Regions from separate parts of the Asaia bogorensis NBRC 16594 genome, predicted to be linked through region 3. Evidence: riboswitches for the same ligand, from Rfam matches in the RefSeq annotation. Region 3 holds a riboswitch; each other region holds the start of a gene.
What was found. A riboswitch is a leader RNA that binds a small molecule or an ion and turns the genes downstream of it on or off. The one in region 3 is predicted to bind cobalamin.
Positions count from the first base shown of each region.

Region 1: another riboswitch for cobalamin. It lies ahead of Asbog_RS07985 (TonB-dependent receptor); the one in region 3 lies ahead of Asbog_RS02765 (DUF1636 family protein).
Region 2: another riboswitch for cobalamin. It lies ahead of Asbog_RS11785 (HoxN/HupN/NixA family nickel/cobalt transporter); the one in region 3 lies ahead of Asbog_RS02765 (DUF1636 family protein).

Region 1 is NZ_AP014690.1:1,779,227-1,789,413, reverse strand. Features, by position in the region: rRNA gene Asbog_RS08010 (23S ribosomal RNA) at 1-2,071, shown strand, start outside; rRNA gene rrf (5S ribosomal RNA) at 2,185-2,299, shown strand; tRNA gene Asbog_RS08000 (tRNA-Met) at 2,335-2,411, shown strand; gene Asbog_RS07995 (cation:proton antiporter) at 3,109-4,317, opposite strand; gene Asbog_RS07990 (M48 family metallopeptidase) at 4,518-5,336, shown strand; gene Asbog_RS07985 (TonB-dependent receptor) at 5,449-7,680, opposite strand; cobalamin riboswitch at 7,768-7,971, opposite strand; gene Asbog_RS07980 (phosphocholine-specific phospholipase C) at 8,213-10,187, opposite strand, start outside.
Region 2 is NZ_AP014690.1:2,683,053-2,693,239, forward strand. Features, by position in the region: gene Asbog_RS11765 (YoaK family protein) at 1-230, shown strand, start outside; gene Asbog_RS11770 (GNAT family N-acetyltransferase) at 227-535, shown strand; gene Asbog_RS11775 (hypothetical protein) at 706-2,568, shown strand; gene Asbog_RS11780 (TonB-dependent receptor domain-containing protein) at 3,048-6,347, shown strand; gene Asbog_RS11785 (HoxN/HupN/NixA family nickel/cobalt transporter) at 6,410-7,444, opposite strand; cobalamin riboswitch at 7,599-7,813, opposite strand; gene Asbog_RS11790 (NAD-dependent succinate-semialdehyde dehydrogenase) at 8,014-9,384, shown strand; gene Asbog_RS11795 (SDR family oxidoreductase) at 9,590-10,187, shown strand, end outside.
Region 3 is NZ_AP014690.1:611,843-622,029, reverse strand. Features, by position in the region: gene Asbog_RS02790 (TonB-dependent receptor plug domain-containing protein) at 1-1,107, opposite strand, end outside; gene Asbog_RS02785 (histidine phosphatase family protein) at 1,244-1,900, opposite strand; gene Asbog_RS02780 (cobyrinate a,c-diamide synthase) at 1,897-3,216, opposite strand; gene cobN (cobaltochelatase subunit CobN) at 3,307-6,654, opposite strand; gene cobW (cobalamin biosynthesis protein CobW) at 6,658-7,671, opposite strand; gene Asbog_RS02765 (DUF1636 family protein) at 7,668-8,084, opposite strand; cobalamin riboswitch at 8,228-8,432, opposite strand; gene Asbog_RS02760 (response regulator) at 8,597-9,301, shown strand; gene Asbog_RS02755 (HAMP domain-containing sensor histidine kinase) at 9,298-10,187, shown strand, end outside.

The DNA.
Region 1 (10,187 bases), 1.2 Mb from region 3:
TAGCCATGGCCAGGCTGAAGGTGCGGTAACACGCACTGGAGGGCCGAACCCACGCCTGTTGAAAAAGTCGGGGATGAGCTGTGGCTAGGGGTGAAAGGCCAATCAAACTCGGAGATAGCTGGTTCTCCGCGAAATCTATTGAGGTAGATCGTCACGTATTGCCCTCGGGGGTAGAGCACTGGATGGGCTAGGGGGACCCAAAGTCTTACCAAACCTAACCAAACTCCGAATACCGAGGAGTATGAGCGTGGCAGACAGACAGTGGGTGCTAAGGTCCATTGTCGAGAGGGAAACAGCCCAGACCACCAGCTAAGGCCCCCAAATCGTGGCTAAGTGGGAAAGGATGTGGGGATTCCAAAACAACCAGGAGGTTGGCTTAGAAGCAGCCATCCTTTAAAGAAAGCGTAATAGCTCACTGGTCTAATAGAAACCCTGCGCCGAAAATGTAACGGGGCTCAAGCCACGTGCCGAAGCTGTGGGTGCATATCTTTGATATGCGCGGTAGCGGAGCGTTCCGTAGGTCTGCGAAGGAGACGGGGTGACCCTCTCTGGAGATATCGGAAGTGCGAATGCTGACATGAGTAGCGACAAACAGTGCGAGAAACACTGTCGCCGAAAGTCCAAGGGTTCCTGCGCAAGGTTAATCCACGCAGGGTGAGCCGGCCCCTAAGGCGAGGGCGAAAGCCGTAGTCGATGGGAACCAGTTGAATATTACTGGGCCTGCCAGAAGTGACGAATGCGATATGTTGTCTGGTCTTATTGGATTGACCAGGCTTTTGGAGCATTCCAGGAAATAGCTCTGGCGTATAGACCGTACCCGAAACCGACACAGGTGGACTGGTAGAGAATACCAAGGCGCTTGAGAGAACGATGCTGAAGGAACTAGGCAAATTGCTCGTGTAACTTCGGGATAAGCGAGACCCGTCCGTGGGCAACCATAGGCGGGTGGCACAGACCAGGGGGTAGCGACTGTTTAGTAAAAACACAGGGCTGTGCGAAGTCGAGAGACGACGTATACGGCCTGACGCCTGCCCGGTGCCGGAAGGTTAAGAGGAGATGTGCAAGCATTGAATTGAAGCCCCGGTAAACGGCGGCCGTAACTATAACGGTCCTAAGGTAGCGAAATTCCTTGTCGGGTAAGTTCCGACCTGCACGAATGGCGTAACGACTTCCCCACTGTCTCCAGCATCGACTCAGCGAAATTGAATTCCCCGTGAAGATGCGGGGTACCCGCGGTCAGACGGAAAGACCCTATGAACCTTTACTGCAGCTTTGCAGTGGCATCAGAGACATCCTGTGTAGGATAGGTGGGAGGCTACGAACCCGGGACGCCAGTACCGGTGGAGCCGTCCTTGAAATACCACCCTGAATTTTTCTGATGTCTAACCGAGACCAGTCTAGCCTGGTCCGGGACCCTGCATGGTGGGCAGTTTGACTGGGGCGGTCGCCTCCCAAAGTGTAACGGAGGCGCGCGATGGTGGGCTCAGGTCGGTCGGAAACCGACTGTCGAGTGCAATGGCATAAGCCCGCCTGACTGTGAGAGTGACAGCTCGAACAGAGACGAAAGTCGGCCATAGTGATCCGGTGGTCCCACGTGGACGGGCCATCGCTCAACGGATAAAAGGTACTCTAGGGATAACAGGCTGATCTCCCCCAAGAGTCCACATCGACGGGGAGGTTTGGCACCTCGATGTCGGCTCATCACATCCTGGGGCTGGAGCAGGTCCCAAGGGTTCGGCTGTTCGCCGATTAAAGTGGTACGTGAGCTGGGTTTAGAACGTCGTGAGACAGTTCGGTCCCTATCTGCCGTGGGTGTATGAGACTTGAGAGGATTTGTCCCTAGTACGAGAGGACCGGGATGAACATACCTCTGGTGTACCGGTTGTCGCGCCAGCGGCACAGCCGGGTAGCTAAGTATGGACGGGATAACCGCTGAAAGCATCTAAGCGGGAAACCCACCTCAAAACTAGGTCTCACAGGGCCGTGAAAGACCATCACGTCAATAGGCCGGGTGTGGAAGCGTGGTAACACGTGAAGCTAACCGGTCCTAATCGCCCATATCGCTCACACAACGCTCTCCAAAAGAGAGCATACACATGCATAGCAATCATCCACGCAATCACACTCATCATACACAAACACCAACCTCCACACCGACACACAGTTGTCGGGTGGATCAGAAGACCTGGTGGCTATGGCGGGAGACTTCCACCCGATCCCATCCCGAACTCGGCCGTGAAACGCCCCAGCGCCTATGATACTGCATCTCAAGATGCGGAAAAGTCGGTCGCCGCCAGGTCCCCTGATCCACCCCACAAAACACACCACCACCCCCGCGGGGTGGAGCAGCCCGGTAGCTCGTCAGGCTCATAACCTGAAGGCCGCAGGTTCAAATCCTGCCCCCGCAACCAAAATACCCACACAATACACAATCCAGACGCAAGGCCTCAGCTTCAGTGCCCGAGGCGTTTTTGGCGTTCCAGGCCTTACACCCAAAGCCCGCGTTTGACAGCGCATTCAATCTGCCCCCTATCGTACTCTGGTGCTCTGGTGCTCTGGTGCTCTGGTGCTCTGGTGCTCTGGTGATCTACACGTTTAGTGTCCCAGGTAATGGAAATGTGGCCGATGAGATCCTCCGCTTGGTTCCCAAAGAGTGCAGGACAACGGAAGGGTGGCTTGGGCTCTCGTCAAGTCTGGTAATCGTCGCACGGTAGAGCTCGGCCAGACTAGGCGACAGGGCCCGTGTAAAAGTCTGGACCTGTGTCGCAGCATCGCATCGCCGTTTACGCCGTGCTTCCCAAGCGACCCATTCGGCATCTGTGGTTCGGTTGCAGATCTCTGCCTTGATGGCGGTCGTCACGTTCGCGATTTCTCTTCTCGTCCGGGCGAGGGAGGATGGCGCACGACGTCTGCGCCGCAGGAATCGAGATACCATTAATAGATGGCAGAAACCGGAATATTGGCGCGGTATCCGTGCGGCCGAACCATCACCTGCGCGAGTGCGCTTGGCCCGTCTCAGGCAATGAAGCGCCACCAGTTGTGACGACTAGCCTCACCGCCGAAGGCCGTGGCGCGCCAGTTTGAAACGCCGGCGATGCCTCCGCTTGATCAGACGGATCTTGGTTTGAAAAGGTGGAACATCGGGCCAGTCAGCAACGTGGAGATAACGGCCAGAACCATGAGCGAGGCAAAGGCAAATTCCGAGAGCATACCCTGCTCGTGGAGTATGGTTGCTGCGACGATTTCCATGAGACCCTTGCACTGCAGGAGTGCGCCAAGCCCGAGTGTCTGACGCCTCGAAAGGCTGGACGAGGGGGGGAAGGCGTAGATCGAGCCAATCTTGGCGACGATTGATATGGCCACAAGCGAGAGAGAGGCAAGAACCGACGGCCAGGTAAGGGCGTCGCCATCGATACGCAGACCACTATGTCCGAAGAACAGCGGTGCAATCCAGATAAGGCAAAAGGTCGAGATCGCTTCGAACGGCAGACGCCTTACCCATGAGGGAGGCATAAAGGCTCCTGCGAAATACGCCCCGATCAATTCGTGTAAACCGAGCGTCATGCTGGCCCAGGAACCAAGGCTGAGATAAATCGGTACGACTGCCCAGATCAGGGCTTTTGGCGGATTGCGGACGTGACGTGACGCGAGTGAGCCGACGAGACCGAGGCCAATCAGAAGGAGCAAGGCAACGCATTGCCTGAGACCCCAGCTGTGCATCGCTGATTGTCGTTCCGCAGCGAATTGCAGCAGAGCCAGACCGATCCATAGCGTTGCGTCATCGATTACGGCCAATTTCAGAGCGAGCTGCCCGATTGGCTTGTCTCGAACGGGCAACTCGCGAACGATGCCTATGAGGACTGGAAGCGCACTGACGGCGATACACAATCCGATGGAAGCCGCGCCAATGAGCGGGGAAACGGCTGGTGCATGCCAGCCTGGGAGTGGCAGAAAAAAGTAATAAACGAGTACCGTGCCGATGAGAAAGGGACCGCCCAGCGCCGAAGCTGCTCCTCCCAGGAGGCGAGGCAGGCTGGGTGCCGGTATCTGGCTTTCACGGTTGTCGCCCTCAGGATGCTGCCACATTTCCATCCCCGCGGTAAAAGCGAGGACGAGAACTGCGACCCAGCCTATCGTATCACCGTAGAATGACGGGACGCCGACGGATTTGAGAGGCAGATGCCATACGGCGGCGAGAATGCCGATGAGGATCGGGATCACGGCAATGGGTATGGCGCGACCGAGCAGACGCCACAGGATCCAGGGAACACAGACGAATAAACCCAGATCCGCAATGAGCGCCGTAAAATCGTTCATACCTGTCCTTTCCGTTTCGCACGAAAAGATAGCTTAATACCTGAACCAAGGGAAATGATCACAAGGGTCGATGGTCCCCCCAGACGCATTATGTCTCGCAAACCTGGATGAAACGGTAAATCACATGCAGATTATTCCGCCTGTTGATACTGCTTGTCTTGCTCATAGAACTATAACGAGAAGAAGGGCATCACACAGCCATGACATCTGACATAAAACAATATCGCCATGCCAAGGAAAGACTTTACGGTGGGACCCTGACAGTTCTTGGGACCGCTGTCTGGCTCATTCTGTTGGCTGCTTTTGTCATGGTTGCGCTTGTGCGCCCGAACGGTCTGGCCCAACTCGTGGTGATCGCTCTCTATCTCGGCGTGCTCGGCGCGATCAGTCTTGTCGCAGCAGCGCTTTATCGGGCCTATGCGCTTGGCAACATGGTAGCCCTCTCCTCGAGGCAGTTCCCTGAACTCCATGCGACCTTTGCTGAAGTCAGCCAAAGGCTCGGCCTGCAAGAGGTGCCTCGTGCCTTCATCTACAACTCGCACGGTATCACGAACGCCTTTGCCATACGCCTGCTTCGTGGGCGCTATGTGTTCCTGACATCGGCTATCATCGAGACAGACACAGATGCGCAGCTCCGCTTCATCATGGGTCATGAGATTGCCCATCATGTGCTGGGGCATCTTGATGGCTTCAAGACTTTCCTTCGTGCGCCGGCCTATCTGGTACCGCTCCTTTACCATGCCTATTCGCGCGGACGCGAGTATAGCTGCGATGCCGTAGGCGCTTCGATACTGCCGGATTATCGTGACGGTGTAGGGGCCTTGCAGATGCTCGCTTGCGGAGCACGGCGCCTCAATACGTCGATGAATGCTGAGGCTTTTGCCGAGCAGGAGGCACAGGTGCCGGGCATGGCTGGCTTTGTGGTGGAGATCATGTCTACCCATCCGCGCCTCACGCGACGCGTTTCACGTCTCATCGCGCTTTTCGCAACACCCGAACGGAAACACGGCGCTGTCTGACCCGTCGCGTTCTATAGACAAGCGTTATTGGGTTGGATGACACACGGGACGTTCAGCAAGGGGAGGTGGTCCCCGTCTGGATGACGAGGGAGGCATCACGCCTCCCATACTTTCATAAGGAGGCCTGCATGCTGACCGTGAAGGAGCGCGGCGCGCCGATCAGGACCTCGCTTGGATAGCTGGTGTCCGCCCATTGCACGTAATGCTTGTTGGCAAGATTATCGATCCGGCCATACAGGGTGATCCCCTCACAGACGTGCCAGCCGGCAAACACGTTTACGAGTGCATAGTTCTTGAGCGTGAGAGTATTGGCGTAATCACCCTTGCGTGCAGAGACGTAACGCATGCCCGCGCCCAGATCGAGCGGCAGGTCGAAAACGTTCGACCATACGCCCCATAGATTGGCCGTTACCGCCGGGACGTCCGGAACCTGATTGCCGCTCGCATCGGTCGCGGCATTCGGGAAGAACGTGCCGTAACGGGCATAGGTATAGGCCACGTTCCCCGAGACGCTCCAGTGCCGGTCAATGCGCCAATCGGCCTGCCACTCCAGACCGCGCGATTTCTGGCTGCCGGCTGTCGAGACACTGTCCTGTCCGGTCTGGACCAGCACCCTCGTCCTACGGATATCGAAGAAGGACAGGGTTGTGACGAGCCGTCCCGAGAGAGCGCTTGCCTTGAGCCCAATCTCTCCCTGACGTGAGTGACTCAATCGGGAGAATTGCCCTCGATTGGCAAGGAAGAGATTGGAGCCCGGTGGGTCTTCAGCCGTGGTATAAACCCCATACAGGCTCAGATTGGGCAACAGGTCGAAAACCGGACCTATGCGGAAATTGGCCGGATTGTAATGCCCCTTGAAGCTGGTGGACGCATTGAACTCGCCATTCTGGTTAAAGTTCTGCCTGTCGAGTGAAAGCCAGTCATATCTGAACCCTCCCACCAGCCGCAGCCTGTCGGTGATCGAGAGGGTATCCTCAAGAAAGAGGCCCGCGTCGATCATGGTCGTGGGAGATTTACGGTAGGGATACTCCCCGGCAAATGACCCGAGTGCGCCACCTTCAGGGCTCGTCAATGAGACGCTGTCGGCATAATCCGCATCGGGAAAGCCGCGATTGCGGATGAAGCGAATGTAGTAGGCATCTCCGCCAATCACGAGGCGATTGCGTAACCCGAACAGGGGATAATCGAAACGGGCATCGACACTGTCTCCAAGCTGATGCTGGTTCTGATAGACATAGAAGCGATCGCGGCCGACCCGGCCGGGCGTGATTGCCTGTCCGCTCGCATTAGTGGCGCCGGGTGACGCGATATAGCTGTAGGTCTCGGCATTGTCCCAGCGACGTTTGGCATAAAGGAAATAGGCCTTGTCATGCAGCGAGATGTGGTCGCTGGCAGCCCAGTCCAGATGCAGCGTTGGCGTCGCATTGACGGAGCTCGCCCGTGGGTTGGCCACGTTGTAGTTGCGCCACAGCGACGCGCGGCTGATGACAAGTCCCTGAGTTGAATGGAGCAGCCCACCAGCTGCGTCTTTTACAGCAGAGCCCGGTACGAGCGGCGCACCGTAATAGGTCGAGAGATTATCGGTCAGGTAATCGACGGTAAAACGTGCCGTGAACTTCGCGTCTGGATGCCACAGGAGCGTGGTGGTCCAGTCATTGCTGCGCGGGTTGGCGCCTTTGACATAGCCATCAGACGAGGTCCGGCTGAAGTCGCTTCGTATCGCCAGGGTACGGGTGAGGGGCACTGACCCGCCAATGCCTGCATTCCAGCTATTGAAGCTCCCGTAGGAGAGCAGGGCGTTGGCACGCACATGATCCATGTCCGGCGTACGCGTGCGCATATCCACGGTACCGCCGACGGCACCCTGGCCATAAAGAACGGAGGAGGGGCCTTTCAGGATCTCGACCGCCTCAAGGTTGAAGGCGTTGAGCGGCCGGTTCACCATGGTCGTGGGACCAAAATAGAAACCGTCGCGCAGGATCAGCACCTGGTTGCCGCTGAAACCGCGCATCATGAGCTGGGCCGGATTGCCGGGCGAGCCACCGGAGGTCACACCCGGTGCGAAATCGGCAGCATCTTCGGCATGCACATAGCCGCGCTGCGAGATGATCTTCTGATCGATGATCGAGATCGAGGCCGGATTATGCTGGAGGCTGAGTCCGAGCCGGCCGCCTATGGCTGGGCGTGCCTTGAGGCCGGTACTCTCACCATGAGCCGTAATGTACTCGTCGTTGCTGCCTTGCTCCTGAGCGAGGGCAGCAGGTAAAAGCGGCAGAAGGCCAAGTGCAGGCGCGAGCGAGATGCCGGCCAGAAGACAAGCCCTGAGTGAGCGCATGGGGCGCATGTTATGTGTTCTATCCCGTGTTCACGTCACTACGATGGGCAGCGTTTCCCCTGCCACCTGCAGGACACCCCGCCCGCCGGTTCTCGTCCGTGACCCCGTGTGATGGCAGGTCTCCTGACTTGTGCGTCATGATGTGCGAACTGGCCTTCCCGGGGGGATAGTCCCAGTGGCTGAACCCTTGGCGGGTCCACGTTCGCACACTCTTCACCTACAGTTGCGGGGGCAGTCATGGCGTTCGACCATGTTCCCTTTTCATCCCGTCTCCGGGACACCATCGGACTGGACCCTAGCTTTCCGACCCGTGCTGTCAATGCTGCGCGGGTCCTGGTCTATAGTTTGGCTTTTCCTTGCGTCTATTTTGCGACAGCGCTGACAGGCTCGGGTGCGCAGGCGTGAGACGGCACAGACGTGCCCCACGCGCTCGGGAGCGAAAGGGTCGCGCCTTCATGAGGCCCTGTCCCTGTTCTGGCGACTATGGCTGTGTCGTTCTCGCTAACGATTACGCACGTCGTTATCCCGAAGAGACAGGCTTTCAGGCCGGGTTCCCACGCCCGAAATGCGGGTCCGACCGGCTGGGCGATCCGTTTTCGACATGACCCGCGAGAGAGAGAACAAGCTTGCCCGAACGGGTGACGCAATCGACATGGTACCAGTGGTCACTCACGGCAACCGGTATGGTAAGGTGCAAAATCCGCCCCGGTTGTACGGAAAGGTCCTGTCGCTGCCCGGTGTAGTGATCGATGAGCAGGAGCACGACGGGTTCGTCTGCACCGGTCCCCTGTCCCGCGCAGTTCAAGGACAGATGCAGGCTGTTTCCGTTCGCCTGTGAAGTCAGGCCAATGCGGCTCTCGGGATCATGGAGATGGTAGAACCCGTTCGGCCCATAGATCTCGACCGTGCCTGAGGCGGCACAGTGGAACATAGTGGTTGTCTTGCCTGCAACGGTCAGATGTTGGCTTGCCTCACCCGTCTGACGGATACGAAAAACCACACCCTGCTCGGCCGTGTTGGCAAAGACCAGTTTCGTCGGCGCATCGGCGTGGCTTGTGACGGCGAAGCGATAAGGCAGAGCCCGGCTCGGACGCTGACCGGCCTCCTGCAGGGGCAGGCTACCATGCTCAGGTACGAGCGGAGGTGGGTGTGCACAGGAAATTCGTGTCTGGGGCAGATACGCGCTCGTATCAGGAAGAGCCACGGACCACTTCGCATCAGGCTTGCTGAAATCGAAGGCAGAGGTCAGATCGCCGCAAACCGCACGGCGCCAGGGTGTGATGGTCGGGCAGGGCACATTGAACCGCTGCTCCAGAAACCGGATGACCGACGTATGGTCGAAGACCTGTGAATTGACCCACCCACCTTTTGTCCAGGGCGAAATGATCAGGGCGGGTACGCGAGGCCCGAGGCCGACCGGCTCGCCGTGATAGGCCTCACCGTCCGGAAGCTGGCGAGTTGCTGTCTGCGTTGAGGGAACAGGCGGCGGTACATGGTCGAAAAACCCGTCATTCTCATCGTAATTCAGAATGAAAACGGTCTTGGCCCATGTGTCGGGATGTCGAACGAAAATGTCGATCAGCTTGGAAATCAGATGCTCGCCAAAGCCGGGCGGCGCTTCGGGATGCTCCGAAAGGGCCGCCGGTGGGACGATCCACGACACCTGAGGCAGCGTTTCATCGGCAATGTCTTTCTCGAAAGCCTCCAGCAGGTAGCGCCCTTCCAGTTCGTGCATGTTCTCCTTGTTTGAGCCCGGAACGACAGCGCGCGCCTGACGATAGCGCCAGTCCTGCTTGTCGAGATTACGGAACTGCCTGAAGGAGGCGAGGGGATTGTCGCCAAAATTGTCGTATTCCTGGTAGAATTTCCAGGTCACCCCGGCCTCCTGAAGGCGCTCGGGATAGGTCGTCCAGTCAAAAGGTGTGAAGGCAGGATTGTCGTGCGCCATATCGGCAGACCAGTTGCCGTCATCGACATTCTCGACCGCCTGTTTGCCATCAGCGCCGACGGCAAGGCCGTTTGTACCGGTAAAGAAATAGAGTCGGTTGGGATTGGTCGGGCCGAAGATGGAAGCGTGATAGGCGTCGCAAATGGTGAAGGCGTCGGCCAGCGCGTAGTAATAGGGAATTTCTGCGCGGGTAAAATACCCCATCGTCATCGGGCTTTTATGAGGGACCCAGCCATCCCACTCGTTCCACGCGGCCTGGGTGCCTTTCCAGCTATGGTCAAGGCTTTTGAGGCAGGCCGCCGAGGTATGGATCGTATCAAACAGGAAAGGCCATATGGCCCGGCCTTTTGCGTCCTTCTGGGCAAAGACCGGGCTCCCATCCGCCTGCTTCTCGGCGCGCGGGTCGCCAAAACCACGCACGCCACGCAAGGTGCCAAAGTAGTGATCAAAGGCACGGTTTTCCTGCATCAGGATAACGACATGCTGGACATCCCTGATCGTGCCGGTTTCACGATTGGCAGGGATGGCGAGGGCCTGACGCAGGTTTTCTGGCAACATGGTCCCTGCC
Region 2 (10,187 bases), 1.1 Mb from region 3:
ACCTTCTGCTCTGGCTCGGCCGCGTGAAACCGGATGGAAAAAGACCAGCCCTGAAGGAAGTGGCTCTGCCTGCCTGTTCCTGGCTGACCTACGTCTTGTCGGCGATGCTGGGGGCCTGGCTGGGACAGTTTACCAATCTTGTGCTGTTCCTCACCACGATCATGCTGGTCCTGACAGTGTGGGATCTGCATCGGGACTACAAAACGAGCTCATTGGAGAGAACGTCATGAAGGCAGCGCAGGACACACAAGGTTTCGGCTCCGGTCGCCTTCGTGACAACAAGGCGCTCAATCGCTTCGAATGGTCAGAAGCGGGCGAGACCAGTATTGTCAGTTATCATCACGACGGCTCTGTTCTGGTCCTGGATCACAGTTCCGTTCCTGAGGCTTTGGCCGGAAAGGGTATTGGATCGCGGCTCGTCAGGGCCGTGCTCGATCATCTCCTGACGACAGATCAGAAGATTGCCGTACGCTGCGATTTCATCAATCACGTCATCAATCGGCACGCGGCGTATCAGGCCCTTCTGCAGCGTTGAGCCGCGCCACCCGATGGCAAAAGGCCTGAGATAAAAAGAGCCTTGACGCATCGACAACAAGATTAGAAATCATAAATAATAATTACCGAAATCGTTTATTCTGTTAATGAGTTTACGCCCCTACCGAGGGTATAAAATCTAATAACAAGAATAACCAAGGCGAACTCAAGGTGAGCGAGCGTTTCAAGACTACCCTCAAACTCTCTCTGCTCGGCGTGAGTATTGGTACAAGCCTGACGCCCGTTGCGGCCCGGGCCTCGACAGATGATGATGAGCTTGCCTTGATCAAGGCGCAGATCCGCGATCTGGAAAACCGCGTCGTGAAGATAGAGCAACGCCGACAGGCCCGATCAGTCGGCAAACAGGGGGGGAGCCGCACCAGCCACCCCATACGCCAGGGTAGCGCCACCAGAGGCGCTAATCAGACCGCCTCCGCTCGAGCTGCAGGGTCCACCAGTGCCTCGCATGCCCTGAAAGCACCGCAGGCTGATACAGCCGGGATAAGGTCCGGTGCACCAGATACGCGCCTTGCCCAGGCCACATTGCCATCCGGTCGCGCCGCGGTGACCGAACCGACCAGCACACCAGGGAGCGCATCGGGAAGCGCCGGGTCCGCCATCGATCTGAGCTCATCGAGCCCTCTCGCCATTACCCAGACCTCCGTCGATCATCTGCCGCCTGTATTCAGCATCGGCAATATTTCGGTGCGTCTTGGCGGTTTCATCGATATGTCCAATATCTGGCGTGACTCTACGATCACCAGCGGTCCCGCCACGGCATGGAACAACTTCCCCTATGCCAACAGCCCAAATCACGGCCTGAGTGAGGAGCGGCTCTCGGCCCAGCTCACGCGTCTTTCTACCCTTCTGGAGGCCAATCCCACGAGCGATATCCGCCTGCAAGCCTATATCGAGTCCGATCTTGGCGGGGCGGCAGGGACGACTAACTCCGTACAGATCAGCGGCTATACGCCAAGGCTGAGGCAGGGATATTTCACTTTCACCAAGAAGGATTGGGGTTTCCATGTCCTCATGGGGCAGGCATGGAGTCTCTCGACAAACTACGCCAAGGGGGTCACCCCGCGCAGCGAACAATTGCCTGCCGTGACAGACAACAACCAGATACCGGGCATCACCTTCCTGCGCGTACCCCAAATCCGTATCGGCAAGGACTGGGGGAACAAATACTGGCTGGCTGTCTCGGTTGAAGACCCTCAGGCGACCATTGCCTATTCAGCCGATCTGGCATCGGGTGGTCGCTTGCCAGCGCTCAGGGGCTACACACAGGGGCCGCGCGTTTTCTATCAGAATACGGGCGGGTTGCTGCTCAACCCGAGTGCTGAATATACCGATAATCCGATCCCTGATGTGATCGTCAAGGGAGCCGTCGATACCAATCTTGGGCATTACGAGGTTTTCGGCCTCGGCCGCTGGTTCCGTTCGGTCATCCAGTCTCCCGGTGACGCCCGCAGCCACAAGGATACCAAATTCGGGGGCGGTGTAGGTGCCGGAATGACCACATCGCTGTTTACGCCGGACCTTCAGCTGACGGGGAATGTCATCGCGGGTCAAGGTATCGGTCGCTATGGTGCGTCCCAGCTTCCCGATGTCACTTTCAACGGTCAAGGCGGTCTCTCGCCCATCCCTCAGATCCGTGGTGCGCTTGGCCTGATCGGCCATCCGGATCCTTCGGTGCTGGTGTATCTCTATGGCGGTGTCGAGGCCAGCAGCAAAAGAAGCTATATTGCCGCCGACGGCATGCAATATGGCTATGGCGTCAATGACCATAACCTCGCTGGCTGCTCCATCGAGTTCGGAACATGCACCGCCCAAACCCGGACCCTGGCTTCCATGACGGCGGGGGGCTGGTGGCATTTCCTCGATGGCACTTACGGAAGCCTCATGGGAGGCGTGCAATATACCTATATCCGCAAATTTGCCTTTCGCGGGTCGGATGGCAAGGGCGGCTCGGTCTATCCAACCACCTTTGGCAATACCGTATACGTCACGTTCCGGTATCTGCCTTTCCAATAAGCCCCGTCGCAACGCCTGCCTTTGCAAATGGCAAGGGCAGGCTGACTTATCTGCGTAAAAACGAATTCCGCGATACGAAGCTGCAATGTGTCGCCCGGAGAGCCGCGCTCGCCTTGCTGCGATTGGAGACAAAGACACTTTGCCTCCCCCCCTGACTGCCGACATAGCGGGCGGGCGCCCTCGAATACCCTCCATGTCGCTGTTGGCCCATTGGAAACTTACCAACAATATCAATCACGACGGCACAATGTGTGATGCACTGTTGCGATTGTACAACAGCGTGACATATTCGCGGAGTATTACCGCGATACTTCTTCGCCTTTCGCCCATGGGGATAATAGTGGAGGAGAGCTCTCACCCGGTTGCCGCACGCAATCACCCGGCAAGGGCACTTGTGCCGCACGGTGTAGCGCAAGGAGAAGACAGACAAACGGACATGATGTGCCAGATAATGGCACACAAGCGATGGGGTGTTCTTGATGCCATTTCCCGCAAGGGTGAAGACAAGTGCTCTCACCCCCGCACGGTCATTGCGTCTCCTGCTTACCCTGACCGCCGGCACAATGGCCTTTGCCCCGCTTTCTGCCTTGGCGTCCGAAAAAGTCACCGGGCAATCCGGGGCAGGTTCGCAAGACAAGCAGACATCCCATCCCCTGCGGGAGCAGGCTCAACTGCGGCAACAGCCACGCGAGGCAGTGCAACCGACAAGCGAAAAACATCGCCTGTCCCCTTCCGGGCCCTCAAAACGCGACGCATTGGCTGTGGGCGCGGGGCAGAAAGCGTCCCCCGCAGAGACGATTTTCGTCACCGGCACGCGCCTGACGCAATCGCGTCTGACCAATGTCATGGCCGGATCGTCACTGAGTGGCGAACAGATTGGCCGCCGGAGCTATACCGATCTCGGCCTTGCGCTCTTGCGCGAAAACCCTGCCGTCAGCGTGCCTGACAATTCCTCACTCGGCACACAGAACATGTTTGGTGCCGGACAGTCCTTTGTGAGCCTGCTTAATCTGGGTTCGCAGCGTACCCTTACCCTTGTCGATGGCATGCGCATGGGCGGCGGGGCTACGGCTTCGATCTACGGTGTGGGATCGGGCTCACAGGTTGACGTGAGCACGTTGCCGACCTCGCTCATTAAGTCGGTGGATACCCGTCTGGGCGGTGCTGGTGCAGCTTATGGCGCTGATGCTGTGGCTGGTGTGATCAACTATACGCTCGATGACCACTACAAAGGTGTTTCGCTTGACGGTCAGGGGGGATGGACACAACAGCTCGATGCCGCCAGCGAGAAGATTGCATTCAAGGCCGGCACCGGTTTCGATCACGACAAGGGAGGGCTGGTCTTCGATGTCGAATATCGCAATCAGGCCGGTATCGTCGCCAGTGATCGCCCGGATGTGTTCGGCGCCAACGCGACTGTCTATCACCGGCCCGTACTGGGTGAAGCATCCCCTTACACCTATGTGTTGAGCCCTGACCTGCGTTTCATCCAGGCTTCGCTCACCGGTATGCCGTCCCTGACCGGCGCCTATGGCGACTTTCCCGTGTATGGCGGCAATTATGGTGCAACCTGGGCTGGGCTCGCTGCGTCCGGCATCGCCAATGCCAGTGGTGTTCCCCTGACCTTCAGCCAGAACGGCCAGTCGCTCGTGCCGCTCAACGCGGGGACCTTGCTCAAGGGTGACACGGCTCAGGCCGTTGGGGGCGATGGTATCTCCCTGCGCAACTACAACCAGATCGTCACGCCAAACGACAAGCTCAACCTGACCTTGCTTGGCCATTACGATTTTGATCCGCACATCCACGCCCGCTGGCAAGGCTGGTACGCACGCGGCAGCGCCGAAAACCAGGTAGGTCAGGGAACATGGAGCAGCACGCTTTTCAACGATGCGCTGACGGCGAATAATGCCGGGCCCTATAGCAGCAGCTATTATCAATACGGTGTCACGACTGGTGCTTTCGCCCTGAGCACCAGCAACCCGTTCCTCACAAGTGCCGAACAGAGCACAATCAAGCAGGCTCTGGCTGAAAACGGCCTGCCAACCGATACATTCTATCTCAACCGCCTCAATCAGGATCTCGATCAGGGCCTGTTTCGCACCACATCGCAGATGTTTCGTTTTCAGGGCGGGCTGAATGGCGATTTCCGGGCCTTCAACCGTCAGTTCAACTGGAAGCTGCAGGGCGAGTATACGCGCAATACCAATGCCACGACGGCCCCGTCGCTCGTTATTCCCAACCTTGTCAATGCGTTGAATGCTGTCACTGCTGCTGATGGCACAATCGAATGTGCTCCCGGCTACCAGAATGCCCCGATTGCCACGCGCAGCGCGGTATGTGCCCCGCTCAACCCGTTTGGCTACAACCAGATGACGCCGGCCGCGCGCGACTACGTCACAACGGAGTCACGCTCGACCAACCGCAACACGCAACGCGATCTGCAGGCCGAAATCAGCTCGACCGTGGCGACCCTGCCAGCAGGGGCGATACGGTGGGATCTGGGCTACGAACATCGACGCGAGGCCTATCATTTTGACCCCGGCGCCTATCTGCTTGGCTGGAAACAGGGCGATGGCAGCTATCTCCCCTACGGCAACAGCGCGTCGATCCCGTATACGGGCGGCGCTTATCATACGCATGAGGGCTTCGGCGAGCTCGATATCCCTCTGATCTCACCGGCAATGCACCTCCCGGGTGCCTATCATCTCTCCCTGACGGCCAATGGGCGCGTAACCTATAACAGTATCACCGGTACCTACTGGACCTATATGACCGGTGCGGCCTGGTGGCCCACACGCGATATCGGTCTGAGCGGCAATTACGCTCTATCGGTACGCAATCCCGGCATTGGCGAACTCTACTCCCCCCAATCCTCGACCTATCAGAACGGCGTCGATCCCTGTTCCGATACAGGCCTTGCGTCGGGCCCCAACCCGGCCCTGCGAGCCGCCAATTGCGCACGCGCCGGACTGCCTCAGAATTTCGTCTCGAACTTCAATTCCTACGGCGTCGAGGGTACAGCCGGAGGAAACCGGAATCTCTCTAATGAACGTTCCAAAAGCTATATGGGCAGCCTTGAATTCAGGCCGCATTTCATACGCGGGTTCGATGTCAAAGCCTCATTCGTGGATGTCAGGGTTGCTGATGCCATCACCTATCTGAGTGCCAATGATCTGCTCAACGCCTGCTATGACACCGGCATCTACCCGAATAATCGCTTCTGCTCGACATTCACCCGGGATTCATCGGGGCAAATTTCCTCTTTCCGCTCCGGCTACTATAATATCGCCAGCTACGAGACCCAGGCCCTTCAAACGACGATAGAGTATAACACTCCCCTCTCCCGTCTGGGTCTGCCTGAGAGTTCGGGGGCAATCGACCTTCGAGGCAACTACGTGCATTACGTCAAGAGCACGCGCAATTATGCCGGAAGCACCTATCTGCTTTCAGGTAATATTGCTGCGCCCAATGACAATTTCACGCTCAACACCACGTGGATACGTGGCCCCTTTAACGCTCAGTGGCAGACTATCTGGTATGGCCCGAGCCTCGTGGCCCTTCAGGTGCCGACCACGCGTTATGAGGGCAACAAACGCCCGGCCTTTGCCTATTTCAATCTCTCACTCGACTATGCCGTAACCGAGCATTTCTCGACCAGCTTCGTGGTGAACAACATCACCGACGCCCTGCCACGCGATGCAGTCATCTATAGCGTGGGCCGTTATTACGAGGCGCTTATCGGTCGCGCCTTTCAGATGCGCATTGGCGCCCATTTCTGAACGCAACGCCCGCTGGTGGTTGTACTCGCGACCGCCGGCGCGCCGAGACCGTAAGCCCTTCGTCAGTTTTTGCGCCGTGCATCGACCCGGCTGAAAATCAGAGACAGCATCCAGGCCAGCACGAACAGCCCGATCACGATAAACCCGATCTGGTTGAAGCTGTCGCTGACAGTGGCCACCATGCCCCAGAACCGCCCTTCAAAACCGATCTGATCACCCAGCAGGCGCAGCGTTTCGATACTGCCAATCCCGACAGCCACGATCACCGAGATCAGGGTAATGATGATGTTATAGCGCAGCTTGCGCAGCGGATCGACAAAGGCCCAGCGATAGGCCCCGAGCATGAGAACACCATCTGCCGTATCGACAAGGGCCATGCCCGCAGCGAACAGGGCAGGAAAGATCATGATCGCCGCAACCGAAACACCCCGGCTCGCCTGTGAGGCAGACAGCCCCAGAAGCGAAACCTCTGTCGCGGTATCGAAGCCGAGGCCGAACAGAAAGCCAAGCAGCACCATATGCCAGCTGCGCGAGACCAGTCTGAACAGCGGATAGAGCAGGCGCGACAGCACTCCGCCCCGGTTCAGAAGCGCTTCTGGGTCGACCTCCTCGATCGCCCCGCCTGCCCGTATGTGACGCCAGGCGCGCCAGGCGCCGCGCAGGACAATGAAATTCGTGATGGCCAGGGCAAACAGGAAGCCGGCCGAAACAAGCGTGCTGGCAATGCCACCGATATCACGCCATGCACCAAAACGATCCTGCATCGCCTGTGACAGCAGCGCCGTGCCCAGCGCCGCCAGCACAACGATCAGGGAATGACCGATGGCAAACCAGAACCCCGTCAGCAAGGGCTGACGCCCCATCTGGATGAACTTGCGCGTGACGTTGTCAATCGAGGCGATATGATCGGCATCGACAGCATGACGCAGGCCAAAACCATAAGCCAGCAGGGCATTGCCAAGCAGCAAGGGCCGATCGCGAAACATCATGAAGGTCCAGACCCAGAGCGCCATATTGGCCATAAGCAGGCCAATCCCCAGCAGGGAAATGCGCCAGCGCAGCGACGGCGGAGACACCGGCAAGGTTTCAGCGCTCATCTCTGGCTCCCTCTGTGCCCGATCAAAGATCCCCGATGAGGAAGCAGTTCAGGCCTGACGGCATTTCGTGCGCGTCGCAGCACGTCAGAAGGCAGGGTAAACTCGTTCACGAGAAGGGCTCTCCGCAACAACCGGATCATCCCGTCCGGTCTGGCCGTCAGACATGACAAGGGCAGGTCTCCTGGCTCACGGTTCATCGCTCCCCTGCCCCTTCCCGGATGACCTGCACCCAGTGGTTCCGGCAGGGCGCTCACCGCTCACAGTTGCGGGGACAGCTGCCGCCTCGCGCCCGATCCTCTCAGGATCAGCTAGCCCGTCCGACATTCCCTTTTCACTCACTCGCGCAAGACCCTCGACGGGCTCGACCCTACCGTCTCAACCAGGCGAAAGCCAGCGTTCAGCGGCCTTTATGCGGGTGTTTCTTCCATGCCCAAACCGTGCGTTTAGGGGGTTACCCAACCGATATTGCCTCCCCTTTGAGGGAAACCATGCGCCTTTCTAGGCATTTGTTCGACCGTGACTTTGGTTCGGCCATGCGCCGGACACCAGATAAACGGGAGCAGAAAACGATGAGCGCCTATCGTACGATCAACCCCGCCACAGGCAAAACCGAGCGCGAGTTCGACCTTCACACCAAGGCGCAGGCTTTTGAAAAACTCGACGCCGCCCATGAATTTTACAGAAGTGACTGGCGTCATCGCAGCTTTGCCGAGCGCAAGGCCATCGTCAGCAAGGCGGCGCAGATCCTTGAGCAGAACAAGGAGAAATACGCCCGACTGATTTCCATCGAAATGGGCAAGGTTCTGCCCGAGGCCATTGCCGAGACCGAACTCTCTGCGAAGATCCTCGCCTATTACGCCGAAAACGCCGAGAAATTCCTAGCCCCGCGTGAGATCCCTGTCTCGGAAGGTCGTGCGACGGTCCTCAGCCAGTCTCTGGGTGTCATCTACTGCGTCGAACCCTGGAACTTCCCTTACTACCAGCTCGCACGCGTGGCAGGTCCCAACCTGATGGCCGGCAATGTCGTGCTCGCCAAACATGCACCGGGTGTGCCGCAATGCGCCCTCGCTTTCGAGGCGCTGTTCCTCGAAGCCGGGGCACCCAAGGGAGCCTGGACCAATCTGTTCATCGACAATGATGTGTCGGAAGAACTGATTGCGCGCCCTGAAGTGCGTGGCGTGGCCCTGACCGGCAGTGAGCGTGCAGGCAGCGCTGTCGCCGCACAGGCTGGCAAGGCCCTGAAAAAGACCACGCTCGAACTCGGCGGCTCCGATCCGTTCATCGTGCTCGACGATGCCAATCTCGACGAGGTCATCCCCCGTGCCGTGGCAGGGCGCATGTCCAATAACGGTCAGGTTTGCACCGCCGCCAAGCGCATGATCGTTCATGAATCGCTGGCCGACGAATTCGTGCGTCGCCTCTCCGACGCCTTGGCCGAATTCCGCTATGGTGATCCGCTCGAGCAGGGCGTCACTCACGGCCCGATGAGCAGCGAAAACGCCATGAAGCTCGCACTGAGCCAGGTCGAAAAAGCAGTCGATCACGGGGCAAAGCTTGTCACCGGCGGCAAGAGGCTCGATCGCGAGGGCTTTTTCATGCAGGCGGCCCTGCTGACGCATGTCACCAAGGATAACCCGATTTTCTACGAGGAAATCTTTGGGCCCGCCGCCATTGTCTACCCGGTGGCCGATGACGACGCCGCCATCGCACTTGCCAATGACTCTCCGTTCGGTCTGGGCGGTTCCGTTCATACGGCTTCGGTCGAGCGTGGTCGCAAGCTCGCCGAGCGCATTGAAACCGGCATGGTGTTTATCAATGATGTGACGGGCACCGCCCCGGAACTGCCATTTGGCGGGGTCAAGAACTCCGGTTATGGCCGCGAACTTTCCTCCAACGGGATCGAGGAATTCGTCAATCACAAGCTGATCCGCTCAGCCTGATGAAAACCGGCCTGTCACGATCGTCCACCTGATCCGTGACAGGCCCTCAGGATGCCCTGTGCAAGGCCTTACGAAAGCCCATTCCTGACCTTGTGAGCGCCGCGACACGCTTTGCCATGAAACTAAGGCTCACATTTTCGCGATGAATAGGGTGCAACGCACAGCCCGCGGCACTTGACCGCCGTCCGGAAAACGGAGCCTCATCATGACCGATTACGCAAAGCCCCCCTTTGATACCCCCCTTCAGGATCGCATCCCGGGTCAGACCAAAGCCATGACGCCCCTCCCCGATCATGGTGAGGAGAGCTACGAGGGCTCAGGTCGCCTCGCGGGCAAGATTGCCCTCATCACAGGTGGCGATTCAGGCATAGGCCGTGCAGTCGCAATCGGGTTTGCGCGCGAAGGCGCCGACATCGCGCTTTCCTATCTTGACGAGGAAGCCGACGACGCCGCGGAAACAGCTGCCTGGATCGAAAAGGCGGGCCGCAAGGTGCTTCTCCTCCCCGGCGACCTGAAGTCACGCGAGATCTGCAAATCCGTGATCGACCAGACAGTCTCGACCTTCGGCCGGATCGACATTCTGGTGAACAACGCCGCTTTCCAGATCGAACGCCTCGCTCTTGAGGACATCTCGGAAGATGAGTGGGACGATACGTTTGCCACCAATATCGGCGCGACATTCCGTCTGACCCGCCACGCTGTTCCCCATATGAAGCGCGGCGCCTCGATCATTCATACCATCTCGGTCAATGCAGACAGCCCCAAGCCGCGCCTGCTTGCTTATTCCGCCACCAAAGCCGCCA
Region 3 (10,187 bases):
GACCGAGTTGATCAGCCCGATATCGTCGTAATCGCGGCCATAGACGCTCGACACGTCCCAGTGCCAGCCACGGAAATCACCCTTGATGCCAGCCTTGAGCTCATAGTCATTTTCGTTGAGCGTCTCGACCGGCGAATAGCCCCAGGGGTAGATCGCCTTGTAGGCGGGATAGGCATTCAGCGATGAGGCCAGACGGTAGTTCTGGTAGGATTGCGCATAGCGATGGGCATAGGTGCCGAGTGCGTAAAGCTGGATGTTGTCCGTCAGATCATAGCCTGCATTGACGGAAACGCTCTCGCGCGTCTGCTCCGGCTGGCTCAGGATATTGTTCTGATAGGTACCGGTGCGGTTATCGGCAGCACTGCGATAGGTGTGATCCTGATGGACGAAGTCACCGCTGACATGCACGAAGCCGCGCGAGCCCAGACCGGCCCCGCCATCGAGATAGACACCCTGCTGGAAGCCATCGCCCTCTGATGTGATGCCGGTAATGTTCTGGGCATGAAAGCCACGCGCCTGCTTCTTCAGGATGATATTCACCACCCCTGCCACGGCATCCGAGCCGTACTGGGCGGAGGCACCATCACGCAGCACTTCCACATGGTCGATCGCCGACATCGGGATCATGTCAATGTCAGATGCCGTCGAGCCCTGCTGCGGGCCCGGGTTGGAATAGATATTGGCCGTGTTGTGACGGCGCTTGCCATCAACAAGTACGAGCGTCTCATTGGGGTTCAGGCCACGAAGGCTGATCGTGTCCGTCATCGCACCCGCATCGAAACCGGCGGTCGGGGTGGTGAGCGACGGCAGAAGAAGCGAGAGCGCATCGCGCAGCGTGCCCTGCCCGGTGGCAGCAATCTGCTTGTGCGACACGATATCGAGCGGCGCGATGGAATCACGCGCCTTCTTGCCGATCTCGCGCGTGCCCGTCACCACGATGGCCTCACTGCCACCATCGGCATCGCCAGCGTGAACCGGCGCAGACTGGCGCGTGCGCAGCGCGTTTTTCTTGCCGGCATGGCTGGCCGCCGGTTTGGCCGGGGCCGCAATGCTGCTTGCGGGGTCTGCTGAGGCTGTTTGCGCCAGCGCCTCACCCCCGCAGGACATCAGACACGTCGAGGCAATGAGGAAAAACACCCCCTTGCGCGCAACTGATGGCAGGAGGGTATGGGAGCGTAACAGCATGACAAACCTTACCGTTGATTCAGGATTGCCCCACTCCTCATTCGTCTGTTGCAGTTTGTCAACGGATCGGCGGCTTTTGCGCAACAAACCCACCGGGATTGTTGAAAAAATGCAACAGAATTGCCGCACCCTGTGCAGGGGCCGGGTCTGACACCTCGAAAGGGCGGCGCTCCGCCAGCGCCAGCATCACGCGCAACGGGCCACCATGTGTGACGATGCAACAATCCTGCGCCGCCGCCATGCGCTCCTGCCAGAAACCCGTCACACGGTGCGACAGGGCCTGCACGGTTTCGCCCCCACCCGGCGCATACCCCATCGGGTTGTCCGCCCATTCATCCAGCGCATCGCGGGGCACGTCTGACCACAGACGGTTTTCCCAGGTGCCAAAATCCAGCTCGGCCAGACGGGAATCGCTCTCACACGCCATCGGCCTTTGTCCTGCCTGAGCACCCTGTCCGGATACATCGACCAGCAACTGAGCAGAGAGCGCGCAACGTGATGCGGGCGCATGAAACACCCGGATTTCAGAGGGCAAAGGAGCCCCCATCGTGCCTGAGGATCGCGCGACCGTTCCGTCGCACCAGATACGTTTCCAGCCAGCGACACAGTCCTGCCAACCCGTGGCCAGATCAACATCCAGCCGCCCGTAACACAGACCCGCCGCCACCTGCACCGCAGGGTGGCGCGCCAACAGCATGGAAAAAGCCGGTGTCATGAATCTGAAGGTGGTCTGGGACCAGACAGCATGTGAAAGAACGTGCCCGAAACCAGACCACGTCGGCTGCCCGCCTCGCCGAGATCCTGCCCCTCACCATCACGCAGCGTCACGAAAGCCTCGTCCGAGCCGCGATCCGTGACGCTCGCATAATGGAATTCATGCCCACGCAGCACCTGTCCGGCCGCGCCGAGCACGCCATCATGGCACAGCCGCGCTTCACGATAGCCGAGCACCATCCTGCGGCGTGCGAAGGAGGTGCGGTGCGATAACAGCCCCAGCATAGGATGGGTCGTACCCGATGCATCCTCGAGACCCGCGCCCAGCACCATATATCCGCCACACTCGCCATGGACCGGTCGTGTCTCCGCAAAACGCGTCATGCCTGCCCTGAAGCGGCTGGCTGCTGCCAGTGATGCGGCATGCAATTCCGGATAACCACCGGGCAGCCAGCAGCAATCCGCATGCTCCGGTGGTGCTTCATCAGCCAGGGGCGAAAAGGGCAGGATTTCCGCCCCGGCCTCACGCCATGTCCGGGCATGATGGGCGTAAAGGAAGGAAAAGGCAGCATCATCAGCCAGAGCGATAACCTGCCCCGGGGGCCTGAGTGTAGCCCTGTCCTGCGGGGCAGCCGGGCGATACACCGCAGCCATGTCGAATATGGCGTCAAGATCGAGCTCGGCATCGGCCTTGTCTGCCAGAGCCGCAAAAAAACCAGCCAGATCGCCACGCTCGCGCGCCTGCACCAGCCCCAGATGACGCTCTGGCAGCACGATACCCCTGTCGCGCCGGAACACGCCTAGAGGAGGATTCCGCAAGGCGGCGCGGCAGAGCCTTTCATGACGGTCCGAAGCGATATTGTTCAGAACGGTGCCGGCAATGCGCACATCAGGCATCCAACCGGCCATACCCTGTGCAATGGCACCCACGGTCTGTCCCTGCCCGCTCGCATCGAGCACCAGCAAAATAGGCATGGCGAAAAGCGAGGCGATATCGGAGGCGGCCCCACGTGCGCCGTCCTCAAGGGAGAGACCATCGAACAGCCCCATGGACGATTCCACGATGACCAGATCCGCCTCTTCCGCCGCCTGGGCCAGCCCTGCGGCCATCTGGCCACGGGTCATCGCCCAGCTATCGAGATTGGCGCAGGGTGCCCCGGATGCCTCCTGATGAAACGCGGGATCGATATAGTCGGGGCCTGTCTTGAGCGCCCGCACCGTCAGCCCCCTGCGGCGGAAGGCGGCAATGAGCGACAAGGTGAGCGTGGTCTTGCCCGAACCGGAGCGCGGGGCTGCCACCATCAGCATACGGGTCATGGACTCTCTCTCATGATGGATGCATTCACGAGCCTAGTCTTACGCCTCAGAACCGCAGGCGCGCTGGACCGGGGTTGCCCTCTTCGCAGATCAAACCGGCTCATCGTCGCTCGCCAGCACTCTTGCGACGGCATTGCTGCGCGGCCGCCACAGATCGCGATCGAGCAGATCGGCAAAACGGTGCTTCATGTCTGACAGTGCCTCCGGGTTATGGGCCTCCAGAAACGCGGCGCATTCCTCGTTTTCCAGCAAAGCCGAGAAGGCAAGATCGATCTGTCGGTCCAGCCGTGTGGGCAGGGTCGCCGCCCAGCCCTGAAGCGCTGCGACACCACGCGCCATTTCCGCCGCACCCCGATAGCCATGGCGCATCATGCCCGCAATCCAGCGCGGATTGGCCAGTCTGCCCCGTGTTACACGCGCCACTTCCTGCGCCACATCGCGCAGCCGGGGCGTATCGGGCTGGCTGGTATCGCCATGAAGCAGGATCGGTGAATTCCCAAGGCTGGACGCTGCGGCACCGAGCCCACCTTCATGCGCTGCCATATCAACGCTTTCGAGCAGATCCGTCTCGGCATGGTCCTGCATGTGCAGCACGACCTCTGCCCGGCCGAGACGACTGGCAAGCTCCGCCCCGGCCCTGACGCCTTCCCGACCGCCGCCATAGCTCCATTGTGACCCTTCAAGATAGCGACGGCCAAGCTCGTCCCTGTCCTTCCAGCCCCCCTGGCTCAGTGACGCCTCGAGTCCTGTGCCATAGGCCCCCGGTGCCGCACCGAATATGCGCGAACTGTCAGGGTCGAGAGTGAGCGGGTTCCACTCCGCGTCTTCGGCACGCGCGGCTACGGCGCGTGAGGCCTGATCAAACAGATCGATCAGCCCCGGAAAGGCATCGCGGAACAGCCCAGATATACGCAAGGTGACATCCACACGGGGCCGGTCAAGCACGGTGAGCGGCACGATCTCGAAGCCGCAAAGCCTGCCACTTGTGGCATCCCACCGGGGCTGAACGCCCATGAGCAGGAAAGCCAGCGCCATATCCTCCCCCCCCGTGCGCAGCGTGGCGCTGCCCCACAGATCGAGCACGAGATGACGCAGGTTTTCGCCTTCCTCCTGGATATGCCGTGCCAGCAGAAGCTCGACCGTACGATGGGCCAGAAGCAGGGCGGCCCGCGTGGGCACCATGCGCGGGTCGGTCGTTGTCAGGTTGCGGCCTGTCGGCAGCACATCCAGACGCCCGCGTGTGGGTGCGCCCGAGGGGCCGGGGGGGATGAAACGACCATCGAGCGCCGCCAGAAGAGCCAGACGCTCGGCCTCGGGACAGGCATTCAGACGCGCCCGCACCGCCTCGGGGGGGACATGGGCTGTTTCGGACAGCATCGCGACCAGCGCATCATGGCGGGGCGGCGTACAGCCGAAAACATGCAGGCCATCGCGTATCTGGAGGTCCTTGACGTCGCACAGATAGGCATCGAGCCGCGCCAGCGCCTCGGCCTCATCCGCCGAATCATCCCTGGGCGTCCCCACGCGTGCCTTGCGCCCGTCGGCCCCTTCCCGGCCGGTAGCGCATGAATGGCTTTCGGCCAGCACTCCCAGATCGGCAGCCCGATCAAGAATCTGACGGCGCAGCATGGTGCCGCGTCGCTTGTCCAGCCCGTCTGCCTCGGCATATTCGTCGATCAGGCGTTCAAGGGACTCCATGGCGCTGTCGAGCCCTGCACGCTGCACGGGCGGGGTCATGTGACCGATCATCACCGCACCGAGGCGCCTCTTGGCCGCAGCGGCTTCACCGGGGTTGTTGACGATGAAAGGGTAGATGACCGGTACCCCGTCCAGCAGCACAGCGGGGGCACATTCAGGTGAGAGCGCCACCGCCTTGCCGGGCAACCATTCCAGCGTGCCATGCGTGCCCAGATGTATCATTGCACTGATATCGCCGATGCGGCGCAGCCAGAGATAGAAGCCGATATAGGCATGGCAGGGCGCAATATCGGGGTCGTGATACTGCGCCTTGCGGTCAGCTTCCTCACCACGACCGGGCTGAAGGGCCAGAATGAGGGCGCCGACGCGCAGAAAGCGCGCCTTGACCGGCTGAGAGGGCATCCCCCATGTCGCAATGATTTTTTGCCGGAACGACTCAGGCAGGGTGTCGAAAGCCGCCCGATAGGCGTCGGCACTCATGATGAGAGTGGGCGCGGCGCGGCACAATCTGTCTGGCAGTTCTGACGCGACAAGAGGCGGCACGTCGTATCCCGCACTGGCCAGCATGGTGGCGATGGCCTCGACACTGGCAAAACTATCCAGCCCAACAGCGTGGGCGGCCTGCCCTTCGGCGCCGGGATAATCGGAGAGAACCAGCGCCAGACGCCGCTCGCCTGGCGTTTCGGCTGCCAAACGCAACCAGCCCTGCATCTGGCGCACAATTTGCGCGATACCGGGGGCATAAGCCACGCGCCGGGCTGGCAGGCCGGGCGGTGCCTCATCGCGAAACGATATGGGTGCCCCTGAAAGACGACCGTCAAATTCGGGCAGGACGATCTGCATGGCAAGATCGGACGGTGACAGCCCCCGGGCGGCCTTGCGCCACCCTTCAAGCGTCGTGCCCGGCTGGAGCAGCTGGACGATGGGCACACCCGCTGCTTCAAGGACCGATGCCCCGCCATCATCCCCACGAGAGGCGAAGAACGTGGCATTCAGAATGATGTCGGGGGGATCGTCCACAAGCCACCGGTCGAGAAAAGGCACGACTTTGGCCGCGCGAAGGGACGAGACATACACCAGATCGACCCCGCATCCGGCAGCCGCGATCGCCTCTGCCAGCGCATCGATCCCATCGAGATCGGCAGAAAGGAGGTGGGCGCGGTAGAACACGACCAGAGCCCGACTGGAGACGTCCGTGTTCAGGCGACGGTAAATTCCGGCCTCAGGCAGCTTTTCGGCCTCGGCCCCGTCATCCGCATTTAATCCGCCAATAGCCCCCATAAGGGTGAGCGCACAGCGCAGATTGCGTGTTCCGCCCTCGCGAAACAGGCTGTCGAGCCGGGCCCACTGGGCGGGCGCGATGCTCGAAAGGCTTTCGAGTGCAGTATTCGGCGTGGCCTCGCCGGTGATGAAGGCCAGTGGAATGGCCTTTTCCCGGCAGACGAGCCTGAGTTCATCCACGCCGTAACGCCAGTATTCGGTACCCCCGAGCAAGCGCACCACTACGCAACGTGCATGGGCAATCGTCTGCTCCAGATAAAGATCGACCGACAGGGGATGACGCAGGCGCGACAGGGTGGCGACCTGTAAACTGGGGTCTGACGCCCTGTGCACATCGCGCAGGCCTAGCAAATCACTTTCGGAAAACGACAGCAGGACAAGATCGGCTGGCGCGTGGGCAAGGTCCTCGGCCACAGCCTGCCCATCCAGATCATGCGTTTCCCGAAAGAGAATATGCACGGCTCAGCCTGCGTCGAAGCTGCGCTGCACAGCCGCGGGGTCAAGCCCATGCAAACCGATCACAACCAGCCTGCCCTCTGGCGCCTCGCCCTGCTCATAGGCATGTCGGATGCGCGCGCCCACCGCCTGCACGCCCAGACGAAGGCTCTTGCCGGCCACGCGGGCAAAGCCTTTCATACGCAGCACATCATGCTCACGCGCCACCTTCTCGAGTCTGGCGATAAAGGCTTCGGCACTGGCCTGTTCGGGCAGGCTCAGCACGAAACTCGTAAAATCGTCATGCTCATGCTCATCTGCCCCGTCATGATGCGAGGGGCGTGCTGCCAGATCGTCCTCTGCCGCAGCGGCAAGGCCGAGCAGCACAGCCGGATCGACACGCCCTTCACGGGCGCGAATCACGCGCACCCGACGCTTGCGTGCAGCAAGACCGGCCTCGACCGCAGTGAGGGCGGCGTCATCCAGCAGATCCGTCTTGTTGAGGATGACCAGATCGGCTGAATCCAGCTGATCCTCGTAAACCTCTTCGAGCGGGTTATCATGGTCGAGCGACTCATCTTCCTCGCGCTGCTTCGCCACGGCCTCAGGGTCATCGGCAAAGCGGCCATCGGCCACTGCCGGCGCATCTACCACGGTAATCACGCCATCCACCGTCATGCGCGTGCGCACGCTCGGCCAGCCGAACGCCTTGAGCAGCGGCTTGGGCAAGGCAAGACCCGAGGTCTCGATGACAATGTGATCGGGTGGGGTCGGGCGATCAAGAAGGGCTTCCATGGTGGGGATGAAATCATCCGCCACGGTGCAGCACAGGCAGCCATTGGTCAGTTCGACAATATCTTCCTCAGGGCAGTTCGGAATACTGCACCCGCGCAGGGTCTCGCCATCGATGCCCAGAGAACCGAATTCATTGACCACGATCGCGATGCGGCGGCCATCAGATTTCTCGATCAGGTGACGCAGCAGGGTGGTTTTACCCGCACCAAGGAAGCCGGTGATGATGGTAACAGGAATCTTGCTCATGACAGTCTTTCAGATGCGGCAGGTTGGGCAGGTGCAGCAGGTTGAAGAGATTCGCCTGACGGCGACAACTGGCCAGGAAAACGCCCCAAAATAATATCGCGCAGGCTTTCAGGACGCTTTGAGGGCATGACCGTACCTGAGCGCGAGTGTTCATAGGCCTTGGCATAGACCATCAGATCCTCCGCCAGTTCAGGCCTCAACCCTCCCAGAAGCCACGACCATTTGCCGGGCATGGACAGGGTGGCGGTGCAGCCCCGCTGGCACGCCGCAAGACATTTGACCCCCTCGACACGCACACCGGCGGTGGTCGCCTGCTGCAAGAGGGCCTCGTGCAGCGCCTCACCCCCATCCCTGCAGGTAAGGCAGACATGAATGACGGGAGGCGTATCGCAAGATGTTATCGGTTCGGCCATGAACAATCCCGGACCAGGCCCGCAAAACGGGCGCAACAGGGCACAAGGATGATTGCCGGGATATCCCGGCCTGCCATAAGCCGCCCCTCGATGAAGGGTGCGGGTTCATGGTCTGTCGCGCTCCGGGCACCCCGCCGGATCGTGAAATCGGTGACGCGACGGCAGGTCTCCTGGCTCATGGTCCCGGTTGCCCGGCATTGCCGCCCCCTTCCCGGCATGGTCACCAGTGGGCTGCGACGGCAATGACATACCACCTACAGTTGCGGGGGCAGCGCAGGACTGATGCACATGGCACGCACCTGCTTCCCTTTTCACCCCTTGCGAGGCACCGTCGCTTATTTCCTAGCAGCTTTGCCAAAGGAGATGCAAAGCCCGGAAAGGACAGGGCGACGCGCGCCTTTCCCCTGTGACCCGGAGCATCGCTCCATCCGATTGTTTGCAACTTGAAACATCATGTCCGTTGCTGACATCATACGGACGAGCCTGCGTGATACGACTGAGGGATGACCCCAATGCCTCATCTTCTTCTTGTCGATGATGACCAGGATATCCTGACCCTTCTCGGCAGTTTTCTGCAAAAGCATCACTATCAGATCTCCACGGCCGAAACGGGCGAGACCATGTTTGCCATTCTGGACAGGCAACCGGTCGATCTGGTGATTCTCGATATCATGCTCCGCAATGAGGACGGGTTCAGCCTGTGCCAGCGCCTGCGTGCCCGATCCCGCATCCCGGTCATCATGCTTTCTGCCATGGCCGATCTGACTGACCGTATCGTGGGGCTCGAGATCGGGGCCGATGATTACCTGACAAAGCCATTCGACCAGCGCGAGCTTCTGGCCCGGGTCAAGGCGGTCCTGCGTCGTGCTACCACGCCGGGCGAGACAACCCCGTCGCTGCGCCCTGTCCTTCGTTTCGGTCGCTGGGTTCTGGATGTTGCCCGTCGCGAACTACGCGCGCAGGACCAGTCGCTCGTCCCGCTCTCGGGGGGTGAATTCGATCTGCTGCTGACTTTTGTCGAACACCCGCAACGCGTTCTCACGCGGGACCAGCTGATGGATATGGCTCGCGGCCCCGACCATGCCGCCTTCGATCGCAGTATCGATGTGCAGGTCAGCCGCCTGCGCGCCAAGCTGGAGGACGATCCCAGAAATCCAACCCTGATACGCACCGTGCGCAATGGCGGCTATATGTTCACCGCCGCGGTGAAACGATGAGATGGGCGAGGCTCCCCCCCGATCGCATTTTCACACAGGACACCATCTCCCGCCGCCTGATTGTTACTGTGGCCCTTGCCGCCGGGATAACGCTGCTGTTGCTCGCGGTCTTTGTTGAATTTGGCGGCCAGTGGAGCAAGCCTGATATTGAAGCCACCGGTATGGTGAGAGAGGTTGGGGCCGTGCTTCGCATGGTGCGGGTCGCCCCCGCCACGGACAGGGAAACGCTGCTGGCAGCAGCGCAATCGAGACAGATCCATTTCGGGTGGTACCCGGAAGCCTCGCCGCTCGCGAAGGCTCTGGCTGCGGGGCATTACCGTCGCAGCGAGATTGAGGAGAGCTGGCATTTCCTGAGCCCGTTTCTGGGGCAAAGGCCTCCTGCCATCGCGGTGTTCCAGGAAGATAACCCTGTCTCTACCCTCCCCGGCCTGCCCTATGACCGTTCGCTGTATCACGACGCGTATTTCGTCGGGATCCAGCTCGATGACGGCAGTTGGGTGCTTTGTGTTGCCCTTCAGCGTTTCTGGGGGCTTTACGCCTTTCAGCGCCTCATGCTGGAAGGCATGATGCTGTTTGTCTGGATCATCGCGGTGTCACTCATCGCCTCACGCCAGCTTTCACGCCCGATCGAATATCTGGCCCATGAAGTCCGCAGGCTCGACGCGCAGCCCAATTATGCGGGCGTTAGTGAAGCGGGGCCCAGAGAGATCCGTCAGGTGGCGGTGACGATCAACGCCATGCAGGCGCGTATCGCGAAATTCATCCTCGATCGCACCACGATGCTTGCTGCCATTTCGCATGATCTGCGCACGCCGCTCACGCGTATCAGACTACGCGGAGAGTTCATTGATTGCCCGACGCAACAGAAACTCCTGTTTCGCGATGT